Methylomonas sp. 11b: one gene and its partner. The protein of the gene in region 1 interacts with the protein of each later gene in a pairwise test. Links are inferred from orthologs where the notes say so. Each region holds a gene or a part of one and is shown on either strand. Other genes may lie near its edges.

Region 1 (6,650 bases):
ATGATTTTTTTACCCGCGAATTAAAAGACGGTGCCAGACAAATTGCCTCAGCAGCCAACGCCATAGCCTGCCCGGCGGACGGTGCGGTCAGCCAAGCCGGACCGATCAGCAATGGTCGAATTTTCCAGGCCAAAGGCCACGACTACACCGCACTGGAGTTGCTTGGCGGCGATACGGAACGGGCACAGGCCTTTGAAAACGGTTCCTTCGCCACCATTTACTTATCACCGAAGGATTATCACCGGCTGCATATGCCCTTAACCGGCACTTTGAAAGAAATGGTGCATATTCCCGGCCGACTATTCAGCGTGAATAACACCACAGTTGGCGCCGTACCGAATCTGTTCGCGCGCAACGAACGTGTAGCCTGTATTTTTGACACTGACGCCGGACCAATGGCTTTGATTCTGGTGGGCGCGATTTTCGTGTCCAGCGTCGAAACCGTCTGGCACGGTGTAGTAACGCCACCTAGCATCAGCGCACCCAGAACTTGGCGTTATCAAGAAGACGCGCCGACGCTTGAAAAAGGCGTGGAAATGGGCAGGTTCAATATGGGCTCAACCATTATCGTCTTGTTCGGTAAAGAAAAAACCGCCTGGAATGAAGACTTGACCGCCGGCAAAGCGGTACAACTGGGCGAAGCCATCGGCCGGACGCTAGCATAAACCGGGCAAATCGACTGCGTAATGTGATAAGCACTGCTAGTGTGGCATAATGCGCGCCTGTCCGCCCGGCCGGACCATTAAAACGACGATAACAATAAGAGGATTACCATGAGTTTCTTGATTTCTGATGCGCTGGCCCAAACAGCGCCCACCGCCGTACAACCCGGTTTTGAAGGCATGCTGTTCCCGTTGGGCATTCTGATATTTTTCTATTTCCTGTTCATCCGCCCACAATCCAAGCGCAACAAGGAACAAAAACAAATGCTGGCTGCGTTGGGTAAAGGCGCGGAAGTGGTCACCACCGGCGGCATTCTAGGTAAAGTGGCCGAACTGGACGACAACTTCGTCAAACTGGAAGTATCCGATAACAGCTTTATTCAGGTACAGCGCCATGCCATCGCCAACATGATGCCAAAAGGTACTTACAAAACCTTGAACAGCAAAAGAACCAAAGAATAAGTTTGCTTTAACCCTGCGATATCCCCCGCTTTTATTCGCAACAGCCTGGCTGTCACTGCTTTTAATGGAATAACCATGCAAAATCATTTCCCTGTCTGGAAAAACATCCTAGTAATTTTCGTGCTGTTGGTTGGTACGATTTACGCGTTGCCCAATCTTTATGGCAACGACCCGGCAGTGCAATTGGCTTCGTCTAGCCCGACGCCATTGCAGCAGTCTCAGGCTGACGCAGTCGCCGCCAGCATCAAAAACGCTGGTTTTACGCTGAAAAGCTTCGAATTTGCCGACGGCAAAATTCTGGCGCGCTTCAACAATACCGACGAACAAATGAAAGCGGCGGACATATTGCGCGAACAAATGTCCGGCAAAGCGACAGTCGCCTTAAATTTAGCGCCTGCCACCCCTGCTTGGCTGCGCGCTTTCGGTGCAAACCCTATGCATCTTGGCTTGGACTTACGCGGCGGCGTGCATTTCCTGTTGGAAGTGGATATGGACAGCGCGCTGAAACAAGCGGAAGAGCGCTATACCAACGATATTCGCTCGGCCTTCCGCGATGCAAAAGTTCGGTATCAATCAGTTTCGAAGGAAGCTGGCGGCATCAAAGTCGTGCTGCCTAACGAAGAATCCAGAGTTGCCGCCACGGAAGTACTCAACAAAGACTTCCGCACCCTCGATCTAGTGGAAAGCGGTCCGAATGAATTTACGTTAAACATTCCCGAACGCAACCTGCGTGAAATCAAGAAGGCGGCGCTGGGCCAAAACATTACCACGCTGCGTAACCGGGTGAACGAACTGGGCGTAGCCGAGCCTATCATTCAGCAACAAGGCGACAGCCGCATCGTCGTGCAATTACCCGGCGTACAAGACACTACCCGCGCGAAAGAATTGTTAGGCACCACAGCAACACTGGAATACCGTTTAGTGGACGTGGAGCATGATGTGCAGTCGGCCCTGGGCGGTCACGAACCTATCGGCAGCCGTTTGTATAAAGACAAAAACGGCGCTCCGGTGCTGTTGAAACGTTCGGTTATCGTGACTGGCGACCAGATCACCGATGCGTCATCGGGCTTGGATCAAGACGGTTCACCTGCCGTATTCATCACGCTGGATGGCGTCGGCGCCAAGAAGATGGGCAAGATGACCCAGGAAAATATCGGCAAGCCGATGGCGGTGGTGTTCATCGAATACAAATCCGAAACCCGGGTCGTTAACGGCGAGAAAGTCCAACATAAGGAAAAAGTCGAAAAAGTCATCAGCGTCGCCACCATCCGCGACAGTTTCAGCAAACGCTTCCAAACCACCGGCCTGGATAGCCCTGAAGAAGCCCGCACCTTGGCCTTATTACTCAGAGCCGGCGCCTTGGCCGCTCCGGTTGAAATCGTCGAAGAACGCACAGTCGGCCCCAGCTTAGGTCAGGAAAATATCGATCAAGGCATGATGTCGATTACCGCCGGCTTCCTGCTGGTCGTGTTTTTCATGGTCGCTTATTACCGCGCGTTCGGTTTGATCGCCAACTTTGCTTTGTTGTTCAATGTCGTACTGCTGATCTCCATCATGTCCGTTTTGCAAGCCACCCTGACCTTGCCAGGCATGGCCGGTATCGTCTTGACTGTGGGTATGGCAGTGGACGCCAACGTGCTGATCAACGAACGGATCCGCGAGGAACTGCGTAATGGCTTGAGCCGGCAGGCCAGTATTTACGTCGGTTACGAAAAAGCGTTTGCGACCATTCTCGACTCCAACGTGACTCACTTCATCGTCGCAGTATTATTGTTCGGCTTTGGCACGGGCCCGGTTAAGGGTTTCGCGCTGGTCCTGATGATTGGGATTGCCACTTCGGTATTTACTGCGGTTACCGGCACCCGGATGTTGGTCAACTGGTTCTACGGCAACGATCATCGCACCGATAAAATTTCCATCTAGCCAAAAAATTGAGGCTCGGCGCAGCACAAACCGGGCCTATTCAGCCGTTTCGGAAAAGCACTATTCGGCAGGGCGTTTCTCAACACCCTGCCTGACAAGATATAATGCGTAATTAATTTTTCAATCACTATCCTCACTGGAGTTACACAATGGCAATCGAACGTACTTTCTCAATCATCAAGCCTGATGCAGTCGCTAAAAATGTGATTGGGGAAATTGTCAGCCGCTTCGAAAAAAACGGCCTGCGCATCGTCGCATCCAAAATGCTGCAACTGAGCCAAGAGCAAGCCGAAGGCTTTTATGCCGAGCATAAAGAACGCGGCTTTTTCAAAGACTTGGTCAGCTTCATGACCTCCGGCCCGGTCGTTGTGCAAGTATTGGAAGGCGAAAATGCGGTTCTGAAAAACCGTGAATTGATGGGCGCCACCAATCCTAAAGAAGCCGCTCCCGGCACCATTCGCGCCGACTTCGCGGTCAGCATCGACGAAAACGCCGTACACGGTTCCGATGCACCGGAATCTGCTGCGAGAGAAATCGCTTACTTCTTCTCTGCTGATGAACTCTGCGACCGTATCCGCTAAGCCAGCATTGATTAATCTGCTGGATTTCGACAGAAAAGGCTTGCAAGCCTTTTTTGTCGAGCTCGGCGAAAAGCCGTTTCGCGCCACTCAGGTGCTGAAATGGATTTATCAGGAAGGCATCTCCGATTTCGACGAGATGACCAACCTGAGCAAATCGCTGCGCAGTCATTTAAAAGAACACTGCCAGATCAAAGTCCCGGAAATCGTTGCCGAACAATTGGCGTCCGATGGCACCTGCAAATGGGCGGTACAGATGCACTGCGGCAATCGGGTGGAAACCGTTTACATCCCCGAAGAACGCCGCGCCACCCTGTGCGTGTCCTCACAAGTGGGCTGCGCACTGGCCTGCACCTTTTGCTCGACCGCCAAACAAGGCTTCAACCGCAACCTGTCCACCGCCGAAATCATCGGCCAGCTCTATCTGGCGCAACAAAGACTGGGGCCGGAACGCCGCATCACCAATGTGGTGATGATGGGCATGGGCGAGCCTCTGCTGAACTTCGACAATGTCGTGGCAGCGATGAATTTAATGATGGACGACTTTTGCTATGGCCTGTCCAAACGCCGCGTCACCATCAGCACCTCCGGTATTGTGCCGGCGATGAAACGCCTGAACGAAGTCTGTGATGTCAGCGTCGCCGTATCGTTACATGCTCCGCATGACGCATTACGCGACCAACTAGTGCCGATCAACGTCAAATATCCGCTGAAAGAATTGATGGAGGCCTGCCGCGAATACGCCAAAACAGGTCCGCGCAAACACATTACGTTTGAATACGTGATGCTGGACGGCATCAACGACAGCCCCGAAGATGCACGCACCCTGGTCAAATTATTGAAAACCGTGCCGTCCAAACTGAATTTGATTCCTTTCAATCCGTTTCCGCAATCGCACTATCGCTGCTCCAGTAACGCCGCTATCCTGAAGTTTCGCGATATTCTGCATAATGCCGGCATCGTCACCACCGTCCGCAAGACCCGCGGCGAAGACATAGACGCAGCTTGCGGGCAATTGGTCGGTCAAGTACAAGATAAGAGCCGCAGACATTTAAAGCTGCAAGCGCAAGGACTTTCGCATGGCCAATAGGCGAACAGCGCGCGGATTAGTGCTGATCGGTTTATTGCTGGGTGCCTGCGGCTTACTGCCGGAGACCCGCGACACGATGAGCAATGCCGAAAAAGCCAAGCTCAATTTACAGATGGGCGCCCGCTATCTGGATATGGGCATGCTCGAAGTCGCCAAGGAAAAGCTGGAAACCGCAGTGCGACTGGATTCCAGCAACCCGGAAACCCATAACGCGCTGGCGGTATTCTACGAGCGTATCAAACAAACCGAAGCGGCCAGCGAGAGCTATCAAACAGCCTTGAGTAAAGACTCGGACAACTTCAGCATCAAGAACAACTACGGGCGTTTTTTGTGCGAGCAAGGCAAATTCGACAAAGGCATCGCCCTGCTGCAAGAATCCATGGCCTCGCCGATGAACAGCCGGCCCTGGTTCGCGCTGACCAATTTGGGCGTTTGCCATGCAAAACAAAACGACATGCAGCACGCCGAAGAGTATTTTCGTCAAGCACTGCAATCTCAACCGGACTATTCGCCGGCCTTGCAGGAGATGCAACGCATCAGCTATCAGAATGGCCAGTTTATGTCGGCCCGTGCTTTTCTGGAACGCTACCTGGGTGTCGCCAAACATACCCCGGAAACGCTGTGGATAGCGTTTCAAACCGAACGGGCGCTGGGCAACAGCAAAGTATCCGAAGAATACCGCGAGCAATTGATTAGCTCATTTCCGGCTTCCAAAGAGGCTCAACAAGTAAAAACCGCGATCAGCAAATAATCCGGCAGCAAACAAGATCATGGCAAAACAACAACAGGCTATCCAAGCCATCCGCGGCATGCACGACATCCTTCCCGAGCAATCGCCTTATTGGCAGTGGCTGGAAGGCCAGGCCAGACAAGTACTGGGCGCATACGGCTATCAGGAAATCCGGCTGCCCATCGTCGAAAAAACCGAGCTTTTCAAACGCTCGATCGGCGAAGTCACCGACATCGTCGAAAAAGAAATGTATACCTTCGACGACCGCAATGGAGATTCGTTGACCCTGCGTCCTGAAGGCACCGCCGGCTGTTTGCGCGCCTGTCTGGAACACGGTTTATTGCACAATCAGAGCCACCGCTTGTGGTATTACGGACCGATGTTCCGTCACGAGCGCCCGCAGAAAGGCCGTTACCGGCAGTTCTACCAACTGGGCGTGGAAACCTATGGCATGCCGGGCCCGGATATCGACGCGGAAATCATCGCCCTAACCGACCGGCTGTGGAAGCAATTGGGGATTCGCGATAAAGTCGAACTGCAAATCAATTCCCTGGGTACCAGCGAAGAACGTCTGACCTACCGCGGCAAACTGGTCGACTATTTCCAACAACATCTGGCGGTTTTGGACGAAGACAGCTTGCGCCGCCTGGAAACCAATCCGCTACGCATTCTGGATAGTAAAAACCCCGACATGCAGGCCATGCTGCAACAGGCTCCGGTGTTGCTTGAGCACCTGGGCGAAGAAAGCCTGGCGCATTTCAATAGCCTGAAAGCCACGCTGGACGACCTGGGCATCGCCTACCAGTTGAATACCCGCTTGGTGCGCGGCCTGGATTATTACGGCAAGACCGTATTCGAATGGGTCACCGAGCACTTGGGTTCGCAAGGCACCATCTGCGCCGGCGGCCGCTACGACGGCCTGATCGAACAATTGGGCGGCAAAGCCAACCATGCCATCGGCTTTGCGATGGGCATGGAGCGCATCCTGGCCCTGCTCGAGTTGCTGGATAACGTACCGGTCGAACGTACCACGGATGTTTACATGATACGCGTCGGCACCAGTGCCGAAGTGGCCGGCATGCGCTTGGCAGAGCGCATCCGCGATGCGATTCCCGGCTTAAAACTGCAAGTCAATTGCGGCGGCGGCAGCTTCAAGAGTCAGTTTAAAAAAGCCGATAAATCAGGTGCAGAGTACGCCATCATCA
Region 2 (16,236 bases), 1.1 Mb from region 1 along the record:
TCGATTGGAAAGCAATCGTGGAAAAAAACAAAAACCTGATTTAAACGCTTACCGAGCATAAACAATGGCCAAAAAGACAGATCGAAATTTATTAGTGGGGCTGGATATAGGCACGTCGAAAGTCGCTGCCATCGTCGGTGAATACCGAGGTGGCGACGAAATCGAAGTGATCGGTATCGGCACCGCACCGTCCAAGGGCCTGAAAAAAGGCATCGTGGTCAATCTGGAATCGACCGTGCATTCCATCCAACGGGCGATTGAGGAAGCCGAATTAATGGCGGGTTGCCAGATCAAATCGGTGTTTGCCGGTATCGCCGGCAGCCATATCAAAAGCCTGAATTCACACGGCATAGTGGCGATCAAGGAAAAGGAAGTCACCCAACACGACATCGATAGAGTAATCGATTCGGCGCGGGCGGTGGCGATTCCGGCCGATCAGAAGATCCTGCACATCCTGCCGCAGGAGTTTGTGATCGACCAACAGGAAGGCATCAAAGAGCCGATCGGCATGTCCGGCATTCGTTTGGAAGCCAAGGTGCACATGGTCACCAGCAGTGTCAGCGCCGAACAGAACATCGTCAAATGCATCCGCAAATGCGGACTGGATGTGGATGACATCGTGTTGGAACAACTGGCTTCCTGCGCGGCGGTTTTGACCGACGACGAGAAAGACTTGGGGGTGTGTCTGATCGACATCGGCGGCGGCACCACCGATATTGCGATTTTCTCGGAAGGTGCGATCAAGCATACAGCGGTGATTCCCATCGCCGGCGATCAAGTCACCAACGACATCGCCGTGGCGCTGAGGACGCCGACCAAAAACGCGGAGGAAATCAAACGCCAATACGCTTGCGCGTTGACGCAATTGGCCGATCCGCAACAAACCATCGCGGTCCCCAGCATCGGCGACCGTGAGCCGCGCAAGATCTCCGCGCAAAACCTGGCGGAAATTGTCGAGCCGCGTTACGAAGAATTAATGCTGCTGGTACAAGCAGAGTTAAGAAGAAGTGGGTATGAAGATTTAATTGCGGCCGGCATGGTAATTACCGGAGGCAGTTCGCAAGTAAGAGGATTGGTCGAGTTGGCGGAGGAAATATTCCATATGCCGGTTCGCATGGGTGTACCGCTGCATGTATCCGGCTTGACCGATGTAGCGGAAAACCCGATTTATTCGACCGCGGTGGGTTTGTTGCTGTATGGCAAGGATCATCACGGCCGGGCGTTAGGCATGAACGATGATGGCGCGGATCTGTTATCAAAAATCAAGAGCTGGTTTCAAGGAAATTTTTAATTTTTTGTCTGGAGGGTGTGAAAATGAAATATGAATTATTGGATAGTAGCGGCACCGCGGTTATCAAGGTCATCGGCGTCGGTGGTGGTGGTGGCAACGCGGTTAATCACATGGTGGAAGATGGTATCGACGGCGTGCAATTTATCTGTGCCAACACCGATGCCCAAGCCCTGCGGGAAATGAGCGTAGAGTCCATTGTGCAACTGGGTGTAGAACTAACCAAGGGCCTGGGAGCAGGCACTCGTCCTGAAGTAGGCAGAGCCGCAGCGGAAGAAAATCGCGACCGCATCCGCGAAGTAATTGCTGGCGCCGACATGGTATTCCTGACTGCCGGCATGGGCGGCGGTACCGGTACTGGTGCTATCGCGGTATTTGCCGAAGTAGCCAAAGAACTGGGCGTACTGACCGTAGCCGTCGTATCCAAACCTTTTGATTTTGAAGGTTCCAAGAAAAAAGGCGTGGCCGATGCCGGCTTGCGCGAACTGGAAAAACTGGTCGATTCATTGATCATCATTCCAAACCAAAAATTGCTGCCGACTTTGGGCAACAATAAATCGCTGGTGGAAGCGTTCCGAGCGGCTAACGACGTATTGCGCGATGCGGTGCAAGGTATTACCGAGCTGATTACTCACCCAGGCCTGATGAACGTCGACTTCGCCGACGTCAAAACCGTGATGTCCAATATGGGCAGCGCGATCATGGGTACTGGCGTCGCCAGCGGCGAAAACCGCGCGCGTTTGGCAGCAGAAAAAGCCATTGCCTGCCCTTTGTTGGACGACAACAATCTGCAAGGCGCACGCGGTATTTTGGTGAACGTTACCTCCAACGGCGACTTGGGCTTGAACGAGTTCGACGAAATCGGCAGCATCATGCATGCATTCGCTTCCGAAGACGCCGACATGAAAATCGGTATGGCGGTCAATCCAGCCATGGGTCAGGAAATTAAGGTCACCGTCGTCGCCACCGGCATGGGCGAAAAAGCCAAGCAAGCCGCTTCGCCAATCAGCTTGGTGAAAAAAGTCGCGGCCGGCGAGATCAATTACGATCAATTGGACAAACCGACCATCGTCCGCCAGCAAAAACAGGAATCGGCTCGGGAATCTCGCTTTGGCGCGCAACCTAGAAACGATGTGGACCTGGATTACTTGGACGTACCGGCCTTCTTGAGACGCCAAGCAGACTAAGGGTCGCTTGCGGCACGTCTATGAGGCAGCTGAGCCAAGTTCGGGGGGAGCTATCGCATAATCTGTGATAGACTCCCCGACTTTGTTTTACCTATTTGTCGGCATTTCATGATTAAACAGCGTACTTTAAAAAACACCATCAGAGCCACCGGCGTCGGTTTGCATACCGGCGATAAGGTCTATCTGACCCTGCACCCCTCCGAGCCCGATACCGGCATCCGTTTTCGCCGCGTGGATTTGGAAACGCCGGTGATGATAGCCGCGCGCCCAGAAAATGTTGGCGAAACCAAGCTGTCCACGACTTTGGTCCGCGACGGCGTTAAGGTGTCCACCGTCGAACATTTGCTGTCGGCTTTGGCCGGCTTGGGCATAGACAACGCGATTGTCGATGTCAGCGCCGCCGAAGTACCGATTATGGATGGCAGCGCCGGACCATTTGTGTTTCTGTTGCAATCGGCTGGCGTGGTCGAGCAGGATGTCCCCAAGCAATACATCCGCATCAAACGGGCAATCCGCGTGGAAGACGGCGATAAATGGGCCGCGTTCGAACCGTTCGATGGCTTTAAAGTCACCTTTACCATCGATTTCGAACATCCGGCGTTTTCCGAACATCTAAAAACCGCTGTGATGGACTTTTCTTCGACTACGTTTGTGAAGGAAGTCAGCCGGGCCCGCACTTTCGGTTTTATGAAGGACATCGAGTTTTTGCGTGAAAACAATCTGGCGCTGGGCGGCAGCCTGGATAACGCCATCGTGGTGGACGACGACAAAGTATTGAACGAAGACGGTCTGCGTTATGCCGACGAATTTGTGAAACACAAAATCCTCGATGCCATCGGCGACTTATATTTGCTGGGCTACAGCCTGATCGGCGAATATCAAGGCTTCAAATCCGGCCACGCGCTGAACAACAAGTTGTTGCTAAGTCTAATGAACGACAAAGACGCCTGGGAAATGGTGACTTTCGAAAATGCCGAAGAAGCACCCATATCCTTCATGCATTCCGCGCAAACTTCGGCTAGAGCTACCGGCTAAGACCAACCCCGCCAAATACCCGGAATAAACGGCGGAGGCCCAAGCCTCCCCGTCCCTTCCAGCCAATTTTTAAAGAATTTTCCAGCTAATATTGCCCTAAATGAGTAGCCATGGCCCTTTCAGAAATGGCCGACTCTCTAGGCTGGCTCTAATTCATCTGCTCATCCCGATGGCAAAGTCTATCCCTGCAAAAAGTAAGGGATATAACTCAAAATACGTGAAATAACTCATCCCCTAGTATTAAAGCCAGCTGGAGCCCCGGAAAACAGCCACGCTTATTGCAGCCCCACCATCTCAAAGCAAACCATTTATCCCCTTGTTTTATATATAAATATTCATACAAAAAAGCTGACCACCCACACTTAGCGTTATTCTGGCGCATATTTTGCTTAGCTATTAATGCTGCACCCTCTGGGCGCAGCCAACAAGTCGCCACACTCGTCGCAAGGCGGGGCCGGAAAGCTGCGGATCTGATTCAGATAGTCGAGCTACCTCTTTTGAGCAGGCAAGAGAAGGGATTAGCGGGTCGATATGGAAACGACGACAACTATCCCCTAGCAGTCGCTCACTGGTCAGGAATAGTTTGTTATATCACCTGATTGGTCTGAACCCATTGTTTAACACACTGTGCAAACTAGCCCGGTATTTCAAACTCTTTGGACTGCTTCTCTCGCAAACATAGCGCGGCATGATCAATCCGGGAATATTGAAATACTTAGTGGTTTTAAGACCGTTCAAATTGCGCGGGAAGCCGTTGGTCAAACGGCCAGCCCTAGGCCCTTACCGTACGAACAGGATCGAACAGTAAGAGCCTGGCATCGCGGCAGCGGGCACATGTGCGTTAGACAACAACTCGTAAAGGGAAATACGAAACCTTGAATGTCGCCGGTAGAGACTACCGGTAAAAATCTACGTCTTACTCTATTTAAAGGAATTGAATTATGTCTGTTAACACTAGAAATGCCCAAACCTTAAAAAAGGTGGCTGCAACACTTGCCATTTCACTTTTAGGCCTAAGCAGCGCACAGGCCGAGGTCGTAAACGGAACCATCTATAAGACCGTCGACCCGGTTCACGGCGCCGGTACCACAATCGATTTCTATTCGTTTTCGTTGTCATCGGCTGCCAATGTTGTCATCGATGTGCTGGCGAATGAAGGCTACGCAGCGGGCTGGGGCGCACATCCCGGCGCCTATGTCGATATCAACGGCGACGGCGAACTAACCCTGGCGGATAGCCAATTCCGCATTTTTCAGGATACGGTCTCACTCACTACGGAAATAGTCAGCGGCGACGACAGTCCAGCCTACACCATACCTGGCAATACCGGCGGATGGGCCGACGGCAGCTTGTTGAGCCGAGACTCCTATCTGGCGACTGCTTTGGACGTAGGCAATTACATTATTGCTTTTGGAGATTACTCTCTCACCATTGAAGAAGCCGTGCTGGGTTTCAATAAGGGCGACACGATTACCGGTGCAACTGGCCTCAACCCTGTAACTGGCACCACAGGTCAGGATCATTTTGACTATCAAATAACCCTTACCGCTAACGACTACGTCACTGGAGCCAACCTGCCTTTAACCATAACTGCACAGGGCGTTAGCGCAGTACCGGTGCCAGGGGCCGTTTGGTTGTTTGGTTCTGCGTTAGCGGGATTAGGCGTATTCGGCAAACGCCGCACCGCATAAACCACAGGGAGTAAGAGCGAGTAGGTAAACCGACATCAGCTATCGACTTACCCCTCGCAATGCATATTAAAACTTTGGAATCGTCCACTTTTGGCTGCCAGGCCCGAAACACCTCAGACGAATCCAGATTAAACAGCAACTTAAATCTACCACAATCGTAAACCGCGATGTGGTGGATATTGGAGACACTCAAAAATGAACATCGATTTACAAAACATTTTCAAAATCACCCTATCTTCCGCTGCCTTATCCTTTGCCTTCGCTCAACCCGCCGCGGCGGCTTGGACAGGTGCCGATAACACCCTTGAGTTGGGCACTAGCATCTCAAACCCCAGTTTCAATTCCAGCAATCTGGGCTTCGCGGGCAATCCGGCTCTGTCCAACGATGGCTGGGGCATGCAAGGCGCATTTACCAACTTCTATCTAAGCTCATCAGCCCAATCCGTGACCGTAGACGCGCGCTCATCCGCTGCAAACTTTCCGGCGTTTTCAATCTTCAGAACCAATGTGGCTTATTCGGGCGAAACGGTCGGCGTCGATACACCGGCAGAGCTAACCGGCCAAATCCATAAATTCAACTCGGTCGGCCAAGCCGGAGATCCAGGCATCATCTGGGCAACAGGCGCTGACGGCATTGTCGAAACGCTGGGCTACGTCAGTTCCTCCAGCAAAAACTACGTTAACTCGTTCGGCGACGTCATCGACTCCGGTGCACACGATGTCAGTATCGACGACCTCTATGAAACCGGCGTATCCGGCTCGACAGGTGTCACCGGTAACCCTGCGTTTGCCAACACCAAAAGATACGCTACCTTGACGCTGAACGATTTGCAGGCCGGCTGGTATGCAGTGTTCGTCGGCGGCGCAGACGTCCTCGGCTCCAGCGCCGGTATCTCCTTGAACATTTCCGCGTCGGCGGCCGCCTCTACATACACCCCACCTGCCGCGGTACCCGTGCCTTCGGCTGTTTGGTTGTTCGGTAGCGCGCTGGCCGGCTTTTTGGGCATAGGCCGAGGCAAACGCAACGCTTAAGCGTTAACCAACACACAAGGAAGCGCTTAAACCCAAAAGACTTAAGCCTGTGTTCGTGTAAATACGGAATTTGGCGAGAGACTTCGCTAAAGGAATAAGGATGGCCGATAAATTACTTGCTGTGGTTTATCGGCCTTTTTTCGTTCACGCCCGCCCGTTGTAAGCGGTTTGGGCAGTATTTTTTCGCCACTTAACCATTTCTCAGTGGAGTTTCACCATGACATTGTTTCGTCATAGCCTATTAGCGATTGTCTTAGCCGGAACTGCGCTGCTCAGTTTCAATGCAGCCGCGTTCGAATTGGCGCTAGGGCCGATGCCGATAAGCCTGAAGCATTTGCCCGTTCCGCCCGTCCCTGGATTATTGGACGGCCCGGACCCTATTGTCGTCAACAAGAATGCCGCGATTGTCTTGGGCAAGGCGCTATTCTGGGATACTAACGTTGGCAGCGACGGCATGGCCTGCGCATCTTGCCACTTTCACGCCGGCGCCGACGGCAGGGTAAAAAATCAGCTTGCACCGGGCGGCCAATCCAGCCCTTTAAGCAACCAAGAATTCAGCAATGCCATGACTGGTGCGTCGTTGGGACCGAATCATACCCTCAGCGCCGGCGACTTCCCGTTACATCAACGAGAAGACCCACTACAGGAACATTCCACGATCCTCTACGACACCGACAATGTAGTCGGTTCGTCCGGTACTTTCGGCGGGGATTTCAGAGCAGTAGACCGCTACACCGCCCCTAACGACTCGTGCAGCCGCAGCGCCGATAGTCTATTTCATGCCGGCGCCGTCGGCACCCGCAAAGTGACGTCGCGCAACGCGCCCAGCGTCATCAATGCGGTGTTTAATCATCGCAATTTTTGGGACGGTCGCGCCAACAATGTGTTTAACGGCAGCAGCCCCTGGGGCGACCGCGATCCCAACGCCGGCGTCTGGGTAAAACAGAACGCCACGACGCTCAGCAAACAACGCCTGCATTTGCTCAATTCCTCGTTGGCGTCATTAGCGGTAGCTCCACCGCAAAACACCACCGAGATGGCCTGCCGCAACCGGACCTTGATGGAGCTCGGCAGAAAACTGCTGTTACGCCGCCCTTTGCAAAACCAGAAAGTGCATCCTGAAGATAGTGTATTAGGACCTTACAGCCTGAATACGAAACCAGGCATGAACACCATGTATAAGCTGCTGGTCATGCAGGCATTCAATCCCAAATACTGGTCGTTCAACGGTAGCACGCCAATTCCGGTACCCAAAGGGTTGGCGCCATACAATCAGACCGAAGCCAACTTTGGGATGTTTTTTGGTCTGGCCATCCAACTGTATGAAAGCACATTGATTTCGGATGAATCGCCCTTCGACAACAGCGCCCGCGACGCCGGCAATCAACCCATAGAGCTAAGCGCTTCGGAGTTGAACGGCTTGAAACAATTCAGAAAAAATCAATGCGCACTCTGCCATCTGGGCCCCAACTTCAGCGCCGCATCGATCAACGCCAACGCAGCCATTGCTAAAACCCATCCAGAAGCATTTGGCGAGCCGGCCTTCTACATCAGCGCATCAACCAATGTGGTGAATCGCATCCCCTTGTTTATCCAAAACGCGCCAGTCACGGCGTTTTTCGATACCGGCTTCTCCTCCACCGGGGTAACCGAGGCAGCCGCTGATATTGGCGTGGGCGGCATCGACGACTTCGGCAACCCGTTATCGTTCAGCCGGCAATATTTACAGTATCTGGCGGGGAATAGCGCCGGCGTGCTGGAAGAGGATGTCGAGAAAGTCCGCGCCTGCGATTTTCAGGAGGCGCTTGCCCTAAATCTGAAGCTGCCTTATTCACTGCCGAGTTTGTTTGCGATTACCGACGGCATAAGACCCCAGCCGCAAAGTACGGAAAACTGTTTTCTACCGGCCAGCAATGCCTTTTTGCCCACCACAGCTGCCGCTTTAGCGGAGTTGAACAAGCCCAACAGCAAGAAAATGGTTGCCGCCGTCGATTCGACATTTAAAATACCGTCGCTACGAAATATCGAGTTAACCGGACCGTACATGCACAACGGCAGCATGGCCACGCTGGAACAAGCGATAGAGTTTTATTCGCGAGGCGGGAACTTCGCCTACGACAGCAAGCAAGTTACTCGGGTGTTTCCGCAGCCCAATTTACAACTGGATGCACAAAACCGAGCCGACCTGATCGCCTTCCTGAAGACCCTGACGGATGACAGAGTCCGGTACGAAAAAGCGCCCTTCGATCATCCTGAAATCAAAATACCTCATGGTCACGTGGGCACTGAGCAGGCAGTAAGCGGTGGCAATCCGCTGGCCAGCGTTCTCGCTAAAGATCAATTCCTGACCATTGAAGCGGTTGGCGCGCAAGGCAACTCATCGCCGATACGGCCTTTCGAAGAATATTTGGCACCATAGCGGGCTTAAACTTCAATCCACAGTCACCGGCTTTGGCCGGTGACTTCTGAAAACGGCGAGATTAAAATCATCGGGGTCTTTATCTCAAAACGCTAGGCTGCAAGTGCAGCCCCTGACTACTAGCCGCAATCAATCCCTCAGAGCGCTCATTCTGAGCTTATTCCAGTTTGATAGTAGATCCGACAACTGCGGCCAAAGCAGCCGTATGTTTTTTAGGGTGATCGCCCATATCTACGAAGCAAGCTGACTACCTACCTGCCTTCCATCAATCGCTTGTTAAGTGTCGCCCCTAAGCGCGCCAGAGCTGCGCCCAACACGTCTAGCTCATCGCCTCGCTGCGCTTGATCGCAAATCAAACCGATATTTTCAACCGACGGTAAACACGGCACGCGTTTCGGCTGAACCGGCTCGGCTATCGGCGGAACGATGCGCACTTGCAATCGGACAATATAGGGATGCCCTGCGCCATGCAACTTGTCTAAAATCGCTCGATTGAAAAACCGTATTTGCGATGCCCAGCTGGCCGAATCGCAGTACAACAGCAGCTGCGAACCGGAGGCCACGCAATGTACGGCGTGCGGGGCAATATCAGCCGGTAACGCCGTTCTAACAATAGCAAGCAAGGCTTGTTGCTTGGTAATTTGCGCCAAACACAGATTCAGCTGCTTGTTGTCAAAATCCAGCGCAGTTTTAAATGCATTTTTGCGATAGCGAGTCATAGCGCATCCATTTGCTGGATGCCGACTTTTGAATATTCCAGAATCAGGCCCTGTTGATCATTTTTAATAATTTGCCAGCCTTTTGCCGCTACTTGCCGCTCATCAACGGCTGACAAAGGCAAATTTTCAGGCCCCACACCGAATCGGCCCGGAAATAAACCGACGCGTATTGGTCTGCTGCCAGCTTGCTGTTTTATATCGCTGACAGCATCGAGCACTGAAACATACCCATCGCCGGCGGACATGAATGCTCGCATTTCATCGCCCTTTGCCCCAGCCGTAATTGCCTCAATCTGGCGGACTCGTGCGCCGCACTCTATCCGAAATACATGCGCCCAATTAGACACCAAGTAAGTGTCTGCCTGATTGCCGCACAAATAGGCTTTTCCCGTTGAAAATGCCTTCGCCAATTTCGGGTATTCGTTATCGCTATTGCGGAAACTCTCCGAATTGACCGCATAGTTAACATGGAAAAACACCAAGCAGACAGAAATCGCCAACTTGGCCTTCTTCCAGCCATTAAGATGAAGAACGGGCTTCTTGCCATAATCTGCCATCAGCGCAAACATTCCAGCCAATAAAAAGGGGGAATATTGCAGGGTGTGGCGAAGATTAATCAGTTCCCCCCATTGATAGCGGGTACGGGCGGCGACGACCACACAGGATCCCATAGCCAGATAAATCGTTGAAATAGCGAAGGCTTTTTTGCCGGAAGTCGGTAGATTGGACCAGCGGTATTTATAAACCGCGTAGGCAGCGGCGATAATTACCCCCCCGAAACCCAGTAAACCCGGTAGCGACCAAGCCACATAACGGGCACATTCGCTGCAAGCCGTTCCATCCTTTAGCAAAGCCTCGATATAAGTGCGCAGATTCTCGACAAAACCTATCGTGCTTGGCCCCATCAAATACGGATTCGGCGAGCCGAATATCACTATATTTCTGAGTAACAGCGGCGCTACAATCACGGCCATACCGAACATCGTCGCGACAGCCTGTAGCAAAACAGCGCGCCGTTCCCCCGCAGCGCCGCTTAACCAGCCATAACAAAAATATAAAACAATGGTGACCAACAATGCTAAATGGGCATTTCTGATCGCATAAGCCACACCCGCGAGCAAACCGGCGAAGATAAAGCCGGAGATAGACCGCGAATTCAGCATCAAACCAATCACAGCCACCGCTAACCATAAACCGAATACATCGGTCAGCCCCATCAGCGAATGCTTGAGCACACCCGGCGATAACGCAGCCAGTCCGGCCAACAGCAAGGAGAGGATGGGACCTATGCTACGGCGAAAACTAAAGAACAATAGCCAAGGCAGCGTGATCGCGGAAAAATGCGCCAGACCTATAGCCGCATCTTTCGCATCGATACCAAAACTGGAAACGGCCGCCAACACCACGGCAAAGCCGATGGGAAACAAGCGATTCTCGATCTGATCCTGGTCGCCCGGCGCCAAGCCATACGGGGTAATCAGCAAGCTGCCGGAATCGAGAAAGTTTCTGGCTTGTTCGATATAACTGGCGCTATCCGGCGTAAACGGAAAACTCGGCGACCTGTAGTGCAAATGCACCATCACCAGTAGCGATATCGCCGACAGAATGAATAATTGATGTAACAGTGCTCTAAGTTGCCAAGTCATACTTGTTAAATATCTCGGAACAGAATTAGGAATTGGCCACCAACCAAACGCCCTCGCAAATCAACAAAATGCCCAAGACGCGGAAAGCGGTGACAGTCTCGCCGAGCAGCATCCCGATCAGCACGGTTAACGCAAAGCCCAAGCCTACTAAGGGATAGGCTTTACTGACATCCCATGATGCCAACACCTTCAACCAAACTATGGCGCCGACGCCGTACAAGGTAAAACCAGCAAACACAAATTTGTTGGTAAATACGATCCAGGGCAGACGCGGCGTCAGCGGCCCGGCCATGGCCTGTTTGACATCCAAACTGGACATACCGAGTTTCAACATGAATTGCGCGGCAACAGACAGCACGATGCTAAAAATGGCGATCAGTAGAATTTGCATGAGTTATTCCCAAGGTAAAAAATGAGCGGCAAGCGTAGCGAATAGCATCAACAGAACTGTCATCCGGCTACCGAAATCGCGAACCGCAAACACCAGCGGGTCATCGTGCATTTCCCCGCGAGCGGTTTTAATCCACAGGCGCGCCAACCAGTAAATCAGGCCTATCGCGACCAACCACAATAGTTGCGGATTTAAGTAACGCGCCTGCGTGTCTGCCGAGGTAATAAACAAACCAAACACCACCACCGCGCACAATGCGGAACTGACGCCCAAGGGCCAAAGCACTACCAGATCCACCGCCCGGTAATCTCGACCGTGCGTGCTTTCTCGCCCCTTTTGTTGTAAGGCCACGAGCTCGGAACAACGCTTGACTAAAGCCAGACTGAAAAAGATAAACACCGAAAACGCCAACAACCAGGAACTGGTCGCTACCGCCGCAGCCACGGAACCGGCAATAATCCTGAGTGTATAAAGCAACGAAAGCACCATCACGTCAATCAATACATAGGATTTCAACAGCCATGTGTAAGTAGTGGTGACGAATAAATACAGCAGCAGCATGCCCAAAAAAGCCTGCGATACGGTCAGAGCTAAAACCAGGCCGATCAGCAATAGTCCACAAGCGGCTGCCAGGCCTTTCAGAATGGGCAATTCGGCGCTGGCAAACGGTCTGAATTTCTTGCGTGGATGGTTGCGGTCGCTGTCCAGATCCCACAAATCGTTACCCATATACGTGGCGGAAGCGGCCAAGGAAAACCCGAAAAAGCCCAGCACAACAGTGCCTAGCTTATCCAAATCGTCAAACGAAAAGGCCGTTAACAGCGGTACGAATATCAATAGATTCTTCATCCATTGATGCACCCGCAACGCCCGCAGCCACAAGCGGAGTTGATTGACGCCGGAAGTAAACTCCTGTTCTATCCGGGTATTTGTCCGCACAGTTTTAGCGACGGACTTTGAGGTATTGACCAGTATCGCCGCCTGCGCAGCCTGCCAAATCGGCAAATCGGCCTTGCTGTCGCCCGCATAGACAAAATTAGGCCCCACAGCCTCGCGGATGGCCTCCAGCTTGTTGACGCCTTTTAGGTTATGGTTTTCATCGCTACCTAACACCTTATCGAACAAATCCAGATGCTTGGCAACCGCATCGGCAATATCGGTATGCGCTGCGGTAGCCAGCACCAACTGTCTGCCCCGGCGCTTTTCCGCGCGCAAATACTCCAGCAAATCAGTCCGATAAGGCAAACTCTCGACATCAAGAGACGATGCTTGCGCTACGCGGGTTTTAAAAACTGCCCGCCCCTTCATTAACCAAAACGGCAATTTGAATATAGCGTGCGGCTGCCGTTTGCAGACCTGTAATACCGATTCGACCAGGGTATCGGTGGGCGTCAGCGTGCCATCCAAATCAACGACAAGCGCGGCTAGCGAAGTTTCTGTCATGTTATTTTTCTATAAGGCAATTAATGCAACGCTGAAAAGTCGAAAACACCTGGGCTATCAAACACATTGTAATGTAACAGCAATTCCGCAAGCTACGTTTAACTGGGCCGGCATCACAATGCAAAGCCATTCCCCCTGCCAGGTTCCGCATAATCCCGATAAAAACCCAAGGACAATCCCCGCCGCATTTTTCTCGTTGAGTCTGTCTGTGACCCTGTTACTATCAACGAAAATACGGTCCTGAGCAGCGGATTATCCGAATCAACAATGACAATATTGCGGAGGTTTTAATGACAAACTTATCGATCAAAACAGTAGTAACGCTATTTCTGGCTAGTCAAAGCATAGCCTATGCCGCCGATCTCACCCGCGCCCAAGTCGAGCAAATGCTGGCCAAAGCGGACAAACAACATCCCGCCGACCTGCGTCGTAAGGATTTGACCGACCTGGACTTGTCCAATCTGGATTTTCGCAACGCTGATTTATGGGGCGCCGATTTACGGCGTTCCAATCTGAATAAAAGTAACCTGCAAGGCCTGACCTTGGATTTAACGGTGATGACCAATATCAAGCTCAGCGCCGCGAATCTAGCCAACACCAGCATCTTCGGCGTCAGCCTGATGCACGCCGACCTCAGCAACGCCGACATGAGCGGCAGCCGCGTGGTAGCAATCATGGACGGTGCCAATTTGAGCCACGCCAATCTCAGTAACGTGCAATGGGCGGCGGATATGAAAAACCAATCAATGGGCTTGATGCGCGCCAGCTTGAAAGGCGCCAATCTGACCGGCGCCAACCTCAGCAATGCCCAGCTCGGCCGAGCCATGTTGAAACACGCCAAACTGAATAACGCCAACTTGCAAAACGCCGACCTGTATTCCGCCGAGATGGATGGCGCAAATCTGACCGGAGCCAATCTGACCAATGCCAATTTCTCGCAAGCCAAATTGCACGATGCGATTTTCACCGAGGCGGTGACTACCGGCACCCGTTTTGACGGCGCCCAAAACCTGCCCGATTCAGTAAAGCCGGCCCCTTCCAAATAATCGAGACCACTTCATGCAAATCCCCAAGCAATTACTGCAACGTAAATCCGTCGAAGCCTTGACCGATGTTCAGCACGGCTTAAAGCAAACCCTCACCGCCAAGGATTTAACCATCCTGGGCATAGGCGCGGTGATCGGCGCCGGCATCTTCGTCCTGACCGGCATTGCCGCGGCCAAATACGCCGGCCCGGCCATCGTGGTGTCGTTCATTTTGGCCGGCATCGCCTGCGGCTTAGCGGCGATGTGTTACAGCGAACTGGCGGCGATGATTCCGGTATCGGGCAGTGCCTACAGCTATGCGTATGCGACGATGGGCGAACTGATGGCCTGGATCATCGGCTGGGATTTGATCCTGGAATATGCCCTGGCCAGCAGCACGGTGGCGATAGGCTGGGCCGGCTATCTCACCAGTTTTCTGGAAAATCTAGGGATACATTTACCCACCTATCTGACCACTGCTTATCTGGCCAATCCGGAGGCCGGCTTCATCAATTTGCCGGCCGTGACGATCATTTTATTACTGACCGGCTTGCTGGTGATCGGTATCCGCCAGTCGGCGATCTTCAATTTCGTCATGGTCTTGATCAAACTGTCGGTAATTGTAGTGTTCATTGTCGCCGGCTCAGGACATATCCAAACCGAAAACTGGGCGAATTTCACACCCTTTGGTTTCGGCGGCGTCTTGACCGGTGCCGGGGTAATTTTCTTTGCCTATATCGGCTTTGATGCGGTATCCACTGCCGCCCAGGAAGCCGTTAACCCTCAGCGTGACGTACCCATCGGCATTATCGCCTCGCTGGCCGTCTGCACCCTGCTCTACATACTGGTAGCCGGCGTGTTGACCGGCATCATCCCTTACACCGAATTGAACGTCCCGGCCCCCATTGCGCTGGCGGTCGATCATGTCGGCATGAACTGGCTGTCACCGATCATTAAAATCGCCGCCATCGCCGGCTTAACCTCGGTAATGCTGGTATTGCTGATGGGCCAAAGCCGCATATTCTTCTCGATGGCCAAGGATCAATTGTTGCCGCCATTGTTCGCGCAAGTCCACCCCAAGTTCCAAACTCCGCATTTATCCACCATCCTGGTCGGGGTGGCCGTGTCTTTGCTGGCCGGCTTCATGCCTATCGAAAAACTCGGCGAACTAGTCAGTATCGGTACTTTGTTTGCATTTGTGCTGGTGTGCGGCGGTGTTTGGATCCTGCGCAACAGCCACCCGGAAATGGAACGCCACTTCAAATGTCCGGCCGTGCCTTATGTGCCGATTGGCGGGATTTTGGTGTGTCTGAGTTTGATGGCGGGATTGCCGATTGATACTTGGATTAGGTTATTTGTTTGGTTGCTGATTGGGTTTTTGATTTATTTTGGGTATGGGGTGAAGCATAGTCAGCTTCGGTCTTCTTAGGTTTGTGTCGCTAGCGCGACGGCTATGTTGAAGTCGGGTCTCGGCCCGACGGCCGAGATACTTTCTTTTGCTCCGCTAAAAGAAAGTATCCAAAGAAAAGGCGGCGCGGCATTCGGGGGAAGAAACCACCCCGCAATTGCAGCTCAAACCAATCTATCTCGTTCTCTCACCCCGAGAGGGAACGAAGAATTTTATCCGCGTTGAACCTAGTTAGGCTGGTGACATATGCCAAGATTGCCTGCCATATTGCCTTTTCTACCTGGACTATCTCCGTACTTCGCCCTACAAAACTTCGTAAACAATAAGCTGCGGATTTGGGGCGGGGGGTCTCCCGTATGCCGCGCCGAGCACCGGAGCTTTTGGCGGGATCAGCCCGAAGGGGTGCGGCAGGGATGCCGCACGTTGACGAAGGGGCAGGAAGCCCCTTTCGTCACCCCCCGGCGAAAGCTTCGGAGCGCAGGGAACAAGCGGCATCCGGGCCGCCTTTTCTTTGGGTACTTTCTTTTGGCGGAGCAAAAGAAAGTATCGCGGTTGTCGGTCCGCGAACCGACATTAAATCAAGCCGTCGTGCCAGCGACACCAAAATCTCCTCACCCCAACCCTCTCCAGCAAGAGAGGGAGAGTATTACCGCCCGATCGCGTAATACTGCAACCCAAACTGCTTAACCAACCTCGGCTCATACATATTCCGCCCATCAAATATCACCTTGTCTTTCAACAAGCGGCTCAAGTCATCGAAATCCGGGCTGCGGAATTGTTTCCATTCGGTAACGATGATCAACGCATCCACATCGCTTAAGGTGTCTGCCTGTTTCGCGCAATACACCAATCCGGTTTTGTCGCCATAGATGCGCTGCGCTTCTTCCATCGCTTCCGGGTCGTAAGCGCGTACTGTCGCGCCGGCATCGATCAGGGCTTCCAGCAATACCCG

What was found.
Region 2: the proteins of METH11B_RS0122040 (region 1) and ftsZ interact in binary tests that used the Escherichia coli proteins (3 or more experiments, as listed by UniProt). The link is inferred for Methylomonas sp. 11b from one-to-one orthologs.

Annotation. Positions count from the first base shown.
Region 1 is NZ_KI911557.1:4,574,183-4,580,832, reverse strand. What follows is about bases 2,736-5,658. They hold METH11B_RS0122040 (bifunctional tRNA (adenosine(37)-C2)-methyltransferase TrmG/ribosomal RNA large subunit methyltransferase RlmN), read left to right. Parts: upstream 2,736-3,602; coding sequence 3,603-4,715; downstream 4,716-5,658. Other genes in these bases: hisS (histidine--tRNA ligase), read left to right, coding at 5,486-5,658; pilW (type IV pilus biogenesis/stability protein PilW), read left to right, coding at 4,705-5,466; ndk (nucleoside-diphosphate kinase), read left to right, coding at 3,197-3,628; secD (protein translocase subunit SecD), read left to right, coding at 2,736-3,047. Also shown: asd (archaetidylserine decarboxylase), read left to right, coding at 1-665; preprotein translocase subunit YajC, read left to right, coding at 774-1,124; more of secD, read left to right, coding at 1,200-2,735; more of hisS, read left to right, coding at 5,659-6,650.
Region 2 is NZ_KI911557.1:3,426,875-3,443,110, reverse strand. Bases 583-3,394 are described here. They hold ftsZ (cell division protein FtsZ), read left to right. Parts: upstream 583-1,314; coding sequence 1,315-2,475; downstream 2,476-3,394. Other genes in these bases: lpxC (UDP-3-O-acyl-N-acetylglucosamine deacetylase), read left to right, coding at 2,584-3,394; ftsA (cell division protein FtsA), read left to right, coding at 583-1,291. In the rest of the region: METH11B_RS0116540 (cell division protein FtsQ/DivIB), read left to right, coding at 1-44; more of ftsA, read left to right, coding at 65-582; more of lpxC, read left to right, coding at 3,395-3,510; METH11B_RS0116520 (VPLPA-CTERM sorting domain-containing protein), read left to right, coding at 4,452-5,201; METH11B_RS29515 (hypothetical protein), read left to right, coding at 5,397-6,233; METH11B_RS0116510 (cytochrome-c peroxidase), read left to right, coding at 6,451-8,652; METH11B_RS0116505 (DciA family protein), read right to left, coding at 8,904-9,371; METH11B_RS0116500 (hypothetical protein), read right to left, coding at 9,368-11,017; METH11B_RS0116495 (membrane protein), read right to left, coding at 11,043-11,408; METH11B_RS0116490 (UbiA family prenyltransferase), read right to left, coding at 11,412-12,851; METH11B_RS26915 (pentapeptide repeat-containing protein), read left to right, coding at 13,142-13,897; METH11B_RS0116480 (amino acid permease), read left to right, coding at 13,911-15,305; METH11B_RS0116475 (UDP-glucose dehydrogenase family protein), read right to left, coding at 15,931-16,236. UniProt on the Escherichia coli protein: Essential cell division protein that forms a contractile ring structure (Z ring) at the future cell division site. The regulation of the ring assembly controls the timing and the location of cell division.